2 regions of the Hymenobacter antarcticus genome follow, and region 2 is predicted to be linked to the other one. Evidence: riboswitches for the same ligand, from Rfam matches in the RefSeq annotation. Region 2 holds a riboswitch; the other holds the start of a gene.
What was found. A riboswitch is a leader RNA that binds a small molecule or an ion and turns the genes downstream of it on or off. The one in region 2 is predicted to bind S-adenosylmethionine.
Positions count from the first base shown of each region.

Region 1 (4,124 bases), on a different contig from region 2:
TGCCCAAACCGCGATTCCAGCTCCGCGTACATGGCTCCCGGAATGTGCGCCGCCAGCTCGCGCTGCTCGCTCAGCGGGAATAGCACGTCGGACGTGATGCCCAGCACCAGCGTGCGCGCCCCGATGCGGGCCAGCGCCGCCGGCACCCCGCCCCGCCCCCGGCCCAGGTGGTGCGAATCCATGCTGCGGCTCAATGAAACGTAGCTGTAAGCATCGAACCGGGCCACCAGCTTTTCGCCCTGATAGCGCTGGTAGCGGCTGGCGCGGTGCTCGCGCAGCAGCGCATCGTCGTTGTCGGGGTCGGTTTGGGTTTCGGCGTAGGCCGGGTAGCTGCGGTAGCTGAGCAGGGCAATGGCGCGGGCGGCCCGCAGGCCATCGTCGCCGCCGCCGGGCTGCCCGGCAGCGTAGGTCGGGTCGGCCTCGATGGCCAGCCGCTGGGCCTCGTTGAAGGCAATGCCCCAGGCCGAATGCCGCGCATTGGTGGCGATGACGACCAGATGGTCGAACAAATCGGGCCGCAGCACGGCCCACTCCAGCGCCTGCTGCCCGCCCAGCGAGCCGCCAATCAGCGTGTTGATATCCGTGAGGCCCAGGTCCTGGCGCAACGCCTCGTGCGCCGCCACCAAATCGCGGATGGTCAGCAGCGGGAAGTGCCCGAAACGGGCCTGGCCGGTGGCCGGGTCAGCATCCAGCGGCCCCGTGCTGCCGTAGCACGAGCCCAGCACATTGGCGCACACGATGAACCACTCGGCCGGGTCGTAGTAGCAGCCCGGCCCCACCAGGCCCGGCCACCAGGCCAGCACGTCGGCGTTGGCCGTGAGGGCGTGGCACACCCACACCACGTTGTCGCGGTCTTCGTTGAGCTGGCCCCAGGTCTGGTAGGCTACGTGGGCTCCATGCAGCACTTCGCCGCTTTCCAGAGTCAGGTCGGGGAGATGAAAAAGGTGGTTTTCCATAATTATTCTGGTGTGGTTTCTCGCGGAGGTCCGCAGCGGTTTCCGCGAGAAATTTATCTACACCTCCAGCGGTTGGGTGTGCTGCAACTCGGGCTCGCCTACTTCCTCGCCCTCCGTGGGCAGGCTGGCCGTGTTGCCGATGGCATCAAACGCTGCCTGCAAATCAGCCGTGATATCCTCAAAGTGCTCGATGCCGACCGATAGCCGCAGCGACGTGGGCGTGACGCCCGCCGCCAGCTGCTCCTGCTCACTCATCTGCTGGTGCGTGGTGGCCGAGGGCTGGATGATGAGCGTCTTGGCATCGCCCACGTTGGCCAGGTGGCTGATGAGCTTCAGGCTGTCAATGAATTGCGTGGCCGTTTCCTTCGTGCCCTTCACCCGGAAGCTGAGCACGCCGCCGAAGCCGCGCTTGAGGTAGCGCTGGGCAATGGCGTGGTAGGGGCTGCTGGCCAGGCCGGGGTAGTTCACGCTTTCTACCTGCGGGTGCTGCTCCAGCCAGGTCGCCACTTTCAGGGCATTTTCCACGGTGCGCTCCACGCGCAGGCTCAGGGTTTCGAGGCCGATGAGCAGCTGCCAGGAGTTGAACGGGCTGATGGCCGGCCCAAAGTCGCGCAGCCCCTCTACCCGCGCCCGAATGATGAAGGCGATGTTGCCAAACGGCCCGTTCTTGCCGAATACATCACTGAACACCAGGCCGTGGTAGCCCTCGCTGGGCTCGGAGAACTGCGGAAATTTGCCGTTGCCGAAGTCGTAGGTGCCGCCGTCCACAATCACGCCGCCCACGCTGGTGCCGTGCCCGCCAATCCACTTCGTGGCCGACTCGACCACGATGTGCGCGCCGTGCTCCAGGGGCCGGAACAGGTAGCCGCCCGCGCCAAACGTGTTGTCCACAATCAGCGGCAAATCGTGCTTGTTGGCAATGGCCGCGATGGCCTCAAAATCGGGAATGCTGAAGCTGGGGTTGCCGATGGTTTCGAGGTAAATGGCTTTGGTTTTCTCGTCAATCAGCGGCTCAAAGCTGGCCGGATTATCGCCATCCGCGAAGCGCGCCTCGATGCCCAGGCGCTTGAAGGCCACCTTGAACTGATTGTAGGTGCCGCCATAGAGGTAGGCCGTGCTCACGAAATTGTCGCCGGCCTGCAGAATGTTGTTCAGGGCAATGAACTGAGCCGCCTGCCCCGAACTCGTGGCCAGTGCCGCCACGCCGCCTTCCAGCGCCGCCACGCGCTGTTCAAACACGTCGGTGGTGGGGTTCATCAGGCGGGTGTAGATGTTGCCGAATTCCTTCAGCGCAAACAGGTTGGCACCGTGTTCGGCGCTCTTGAAGACGTAGCTGGTGGTTTGGAACAGCGGCACGGCGCGGGCCCCGGTGGTGGGGTCGGGCTGCTGGCCGGCGTGGAGCTGAAGGGTTTCGAAATGTTGGGCTGGAGTGGACATGATGCGGGGTTATTTAACGTTTGTGAAAAATCAGAAATACAAATTAAAAGGCGCTGATTAGCTGAATAAGGCCGATTCTAAGCGCGGCAACTCCCCGAAACGCCCGTGCTGAACGGCTGGCCCGAGCCCACCGCCAAGCCCGAAAAAGAGCATGCGGCAGACCCACGGGGCCACCAAAAAAATCCAGAAGAAAGGGGAGGGGTTCTAAGCCGGAATCAGCTTAGCAACAACACGGGCAGCAACAACACATTCGCATTCGCATTCGCGCCGGGCGCAATGCCACGCTGCGGCCGTCTGGGGCCGAAACAAAAAAGCCCGAGACCACGGCGCGCAAAGCAGCCGGAGTAGTCGGGGCAAAAGGAGCAGAATGAGGGGAAGTTTCCATGGCACTCGAATCATCTGTCCCATCGTGGCCGAAGCTGCGAGTGGGTAGGAATTGGCACCTTTCGTTTTGCGAAGGTTGCCAGCGGGTCAGGGAGCCTAGTCTCTCGCCGCTTCTGTATAAAACTTGAAAACTGCTCACCGTTAGCGAGGAGTACCGGGTTGGTGGCCCAAATGTACGGCAGAAATTTTTCCGTGGGCAAATGTTGCCCGCAAAAAAAGAAGACCGTCATGCTTCGCTACGCGCTGCATGACGGTTTTTTAAAAGCCAAACCCGAACCCATCAGACGCAAAAAAGCCACCCTGAAACAGAGTGGCTTTTCTCACCTTTTTTCTGCAAAAAAGTACCTAGAGACTAGGTAGGGTCAACACCTGGCCCACTTCAATGTGGTCAGGGTTGTTGCCGATGAGGGCCTTATTGGCCTCGTATATCTGATGCCACTTGGCGGCGTCGCCGTAGTGGTGTTTGGCTATTTTTGAGAGGGAATCCCCGCTGACTACGGTATACGAGTCACCGGCAGTTTCCGGTTTGGCATTGCCGAAAAAATCGGTACCGCCGGCCGCAGGCTTGGCCGCGGGCTCTACGGGCTTTTGCTCGCCTTTGTCGCTAAGAAAATCTAAGAGTCCCATGGGTTGGCTGCTGATTAAATGAGGGATGAATGCGGCCGGAAACGCCTTTGGCAGTCCGACCGGGTGCTATACGGACAAGTACAGGCCGGGTTTCGTTCTAAACTCTTTCGCGTGTGGGCCGTAAGCCGACGAGTTCGCACTCCGCGCGCCGTCGTTCCATTTTCCTCATCATTACTCCTTGTGCTTATGAAACTCCAGTCCCTTTTCTCGTTCCGTTACTTGGCCAGCCTCTTGGTGCTTGTGTCGCTTTTTGCCGCTTCGTGCAGCAACGACAAAGGCAAAGTGGAGGGCGTGAACATTCTGTACGGCACCGATAGCAAGGTGTGGAAAACGCATAAAGAAACCGACACCACCGGCGACAAAGTGAAGCAGACCGACGCCCAGAAGGACGAGGAGCTGCGCATTTTTGCAAACGGCACCTACAACATGACCGGGGCCAACGGGGCAGTAGCGGGCAAATACACTTTCGACCAGGCCGGCAAAACCATTACCATGACCCCCGACGGTGGCACCACCAGCAACACCTTCGCCGTGGAGACCCTCACCGACGACAAGCTCACGCTCAAGTCGGCCGACGGCGCGGCCCTGATGCTCGAAGCCGAGTAAGCATCCGCGCTCAGGCAGTAGTAAAGCCCCTAACCCTTGTGGTTAGGGGCTTTTTTTGTGGTTGCGAGAGCCGGTTCGTTGAGCGGGCTTGCGGCCGGCCGCTTGGCAAACACC
Region 1 is NZ_BAABDI010000001.1:34,527-38,650, reverse strand. It holds gene ABD819_RS00130 (homoserine O-acetyltransferase family protein) at 1-956, opposite strand, end outside; gene ABD819_RS00125 (O-acetylhomoserine aminocarboxypropyltransferase/cysteine synthase family protein) at 1,014-2,393, opposite strand; SAM riboswitch class I at 2,786-2,901, opposite strand; gene ABD819_RS00120 (LysM peptidoglycan-binding domain-containing protein) at 3,123-3,404, opposite strand; gene ABD819_RS00115 (hypothetical protein) at 3,591-4,010, shown strand; gene ABD819_RS00110 (lysylphosphatidylglycerol synthase transmembrane domain-containing protein) at 4,040-4,124, opposite strand, start outside.
Region 1: it holds a riboswitch for S-adenosylmethionine, as region 2 does, so the genes downstream of both, ABD819_RS00125 (O-acetylhomoserine aminocarboxypropyltransferase/cysteine synthase family protein) here and metH (methionine synthase) in region 2, are expected to answer to the same signal.

Region 2 (4,124 bases):
GCGAAAAGGCCTTGCACATGTCGTAGATGGTGAGGGCGGCGACGGTGGCCCCGGTCAGGGCCTCCATCTCCACGCCGGTGCGGCCCGTGACCACGGCGGTGCATTCCACGCGCAGGGCATCGGGGCCGTCAGGCTCGATGATGATTTTGCAGTCATCCAGCCCCAGCGGGTGACAGAGCGGGATGAGCTCCGAGGTGCGCTTGGCCCCCATAATGCCCGCCAGGATAGCCGTGTGGATAACCGGGCCTTTGTGCGAGGGCATTTCGCCGGCCTGCACGCGGCCCAGCAGCTCCGCGCCCAGCACCACGCGGCAGTGGGCCACGGCCACGCGGCGGGTGGGCGGCTTGGCCCCCACATCAACCATCGTGGGCTGGTTGGCGGCGTTGACGTGGGTGAAATTCATTTTTTGAGTGAACAGTGAACAGTTAGTAGTGAACAGTTAGTAGTGAACAGCTGTGGTGGGGCTGTGTTTGTCAAAAATACGGGCATAACTCAGCATCTGTCTGCTACCTTCCGCTGCGCAAACTACCGACGCGCGCTCCACAAACTGTTCACTGTTCACTGCTAATTGCTCACTGAAAGTATGCTCACTGTCGCCGAAGCCGTTGCCCGCGTGCTGGCCACCGCCCGCCCGCTCGCTCCCGAAACCGTGGCCCTGCCCCACGCCAATGGCCGCGTGCTGGCCGAAACCCTCGTGGCCGACCGCGACTTTCCGCCCTTCAACCGGGTGGCCATGGATGGTATTGCGGTGGTGCACGCCGCCTGGGCCGGGGGCCAGACGGAGTTTGCCATCGAGCATACCCAGTACGCCGGCGCGCCCGCCCAGGCGCTGCAAAACCCGCACAACGCCATTGAGGTAATGACCGGGGCGGTGCTGCCACCCGGCACCGATGCGGTTATTCGCTACGAGGATATTCTGCTGGCCGACAACCGCGCCACCATCCAGATTCCTTCGCCCGAAGCGCCCGGCGTCAACATCCACCGCCAGGCCGCCGACCGCCGCCGGGGCGACGCCCTGCTCCGGCCCGGCACCCGCCTGGGCCCCGCCGAGCTGGCCATTGCCGCCACCGTGGGGGCCGCCGAAATGATGGTATCCCGTGCCCCGCGCGTGGCCGTGGTGAGCACCGGCGATGAGCTGGTGGGCATCAACCAGATGCCCCTGGCGCACCAGATTCGGCGGTCCAACGCCTATGCCTTGCAGGCGCTATTTGCCCAGGCCGGGGCCGATGTTTCGCTGTTTCACCTGCCCGACGACCGGGAGGAATTGCGCACCGGCCTCACCAATATCCTCGCCGCCGGCTTCGATGCCGTGGTGCTGAGTGGGGCCGTGAGCAAGGGCCGCGCCGACCACCTACCCGGCCTGCTGCGCGAGCTGGGGGTGGTCGAGATTTTCCACGAAGTGAACCAGCGCCCCGGCAAGCCGATGTGGTTTGGGGCGCGGGCCGGCGGGCCGGTGGTGTTCGGCCTGCCCGGCAACCCGGTGTCCACCTTCCTCACGGCCTGCCGTTACGTGCGCCCCTGGCTCCGGGCGGTGCAGCAGCCCGCTGATGCGGAAGCGGCTGCCGCGGCTGTTGAAGCGCCGATGCCCGCCGTGCTCACCGTCGAAATTAATTTTAAGCCCCCGCTGACCCATTTCGTGCCCGTGGGCCTGACGGTAGACGATGAAGGTCGCCGGCTGGCCACGCCGCTGCGGGTGGGCGGCTCCGGTGATTTGGCCGGGCTGGTGGGGGCCACCGCGTTTCTGGAGCTGCCGCCGGAGGTGGCGGTGTTTCCGGCGGGCAGCGTGTGGCCGGCCTGGGGGCTGTAGCGCGAAGCGGTGCTTCGCGTCGCCGCGCAGGTCGCAACGGTTCGGCGGTTTTAACGGCGCGGGGACGCGAAGCACCGCTTCGCGCTACAATTTTTTCGCGTCGTATCTTCGTGCTACGCTGCTATCCAGAAAGACCGAGGGACCGGGCCCGATGACGTCTTGGCAACCTACCACGAGTAGGTGCCAACTCCCGTTTCACCGCGTTTTTTTTGGTGGAAGAAGATGACAGCCGGAACCGTGCGCCTGCGCATGGGTTTCTTTCTGGATACGCGTCCGTACGCTGTTATTCGACCCAGAAAGAAATGTCCGTCTCCGCCCCTACCCTTCCGAAAGCCGTTCCCCAGCGCGAAGCGTTAGCCTCGCGCCACAGCCTCCCCGAAATCCTGCGCCAGCGCCTGCTGATTCTCGACGGCGCGATGGGCACCATGATTCAGCGGTACCCGCTGACGGAGGAGGATTTTCGCGGCACCCGCTTCGCCGACCACCCCAAGCCCCTGCGCGGCAACAACGACCTGCTCTCGCTGACCCGGCCGGATATCATCAAGGGCATCCACGCCGAATACTTCGCCGCCGGGGCCGACATGGTGGAAACCAACACCTTTAGCGGCACCACCATCGCCCAGGCCGACTACGGCCTGGAACACGTCGTGTACGAATTGAACTACGAGTCGGCCCGCCTGGCCCGCGAGGCGGCCGACGAATACGCCACGCCCGAGCAGCCGCGCTTCGTGGCCGGCGCGGTGGGCCCCACCAACCGCACCGCCTCGCTCTCGCCCGATGTGAATCGTCCCGGTTTCCGCGCCGTGACCTTTGATGAGCTGGCCACCGCCTACCTGGAGCAGGTGCGCGGCCTCGTGGATGGCGGCGTAGACACACTGCTCATCGAAACCATCTTCGACACGCTGAACGCCAAGGCTGCGCTATATGCCGTGCAGAAATTCTTCGACGAAGGCGGCCGGGTGGTGCCGCTCATGATTTCGGGCACCATCACCGATGCCTCGGGCCGTACCCTCTCGGGCCAGACGGTGGAGGCGTTCTGGAACTCCATCCGCCACCTGCCGCTGCTGAGCGTGGGCCTGAACTGCGCCCTCGGGGCCGACCAGCTCCGCCAGTACGTGCAGGAGCTGAGCCGCATTTCCGACGTGCATATTTCGGCCTACCCCAACGCCGGCCTGCCCAACGCCTTCGGCGGCTACGATGAATCGGCGGAAGAATTTGCCGCGCTGGTGGAGGATTATCTGAAGGAAGGCATCGTGACGGTAGTGGGCGGGTGTTGTGGGACGACCCCACAGCACATCGCGGAATTGAGCCGTTTGGCGAAGAAGTATAAGCCAAGGGAGTTGAAACAGTTAAAAGTTAAAAGTGAAGAGTTAAAATCCGGAGAAAAACCAGTTGTAGGTTTTAACTCTTCACTTTTAACTTCTAACTCAATCGCCACGCGGCTGTCCGGTCTCGAACCCTTCAACATCGCCGCCGACAGCCTCTTCGTGAACGTGGGCGAGCGCTGCAACGTGACCGGCTCGCGCGCTTTTGCCCGCCTCATCCGCACGGGGGCGTATGAGGAAGCCCTGGCCGTGGCCCGCCTGCAGGTGGAAGAAGGCGCGCAGGTCATCGACATCAACATGGACGAGGGCATGCTCGACTCGGAGCAGGTGATGACGACCTTCCTGCACCTCATTGCCTCGGAGCCCGATATCGCGCGGGTGCCCGTGATGATTGACTCCTCGAAGTGGAGCGTGCTCGAAGCCGGTCTGAAGTGCGTGCAGGGCAAGAGCATTGTCAACTCGATTTCGCTGAAAGAGGGCGAGGACGTGTTCCGGGCCCACGCCCGCACGGTGCGCCAGTACGGCGCGGCCGTGGTGGTGATGGCCTTCGACGAAAACGGCCAGGCCGACTCGCTGGAACGCCGCCAGGAAATCTGCCAGCGCAGCTACGATATTCTGGTGCACGAGGTGGGCTTCGACCCTTCCGACATCATTTTTGACCCCAACATCCTGACCGTGGGCACGGGCATGGACGAGCACCGCAACTACGCTATCGACTTCATTGAGGCCGTGCGCTGGATTAAGGGCCACCTGCCCGGTGCGCTCACCAGCGGCGGTATTTCGAACATCAGCTTCTCCTTCCGGGGCAACGACGTGGTGCGCGAGGCCATGCACACGGCCTTCCTCTACCACGCCATCCGCGCCGGGCTCGACATGGGCATCGTGAACCCCGGCCAGCTCGGTGTGTACGACGAAATCGCGCCGGACCTGCTCGAATTGGCAGAGGACGTGCTCCTGAACCGCCGCGCCGATGCCACCGAGCGCCTCGTGGA
Region 2 is NZ_BAABDI010000017.1:48,298-52,421, forward strand. It holds gene moaC (cyclic pyranopterin monophosphate synthase MoaC) at 1-403, opposite strand, end outside; gene ABD819_RS12925 (molybdopterin molybdotransferase MoeA) at 584-1,807, shown strand; SAM riboswitch class I at 1,926-2,036, shown strand; gene metH (methionine synthase) at 2,110-4,124, shown strand, end outside.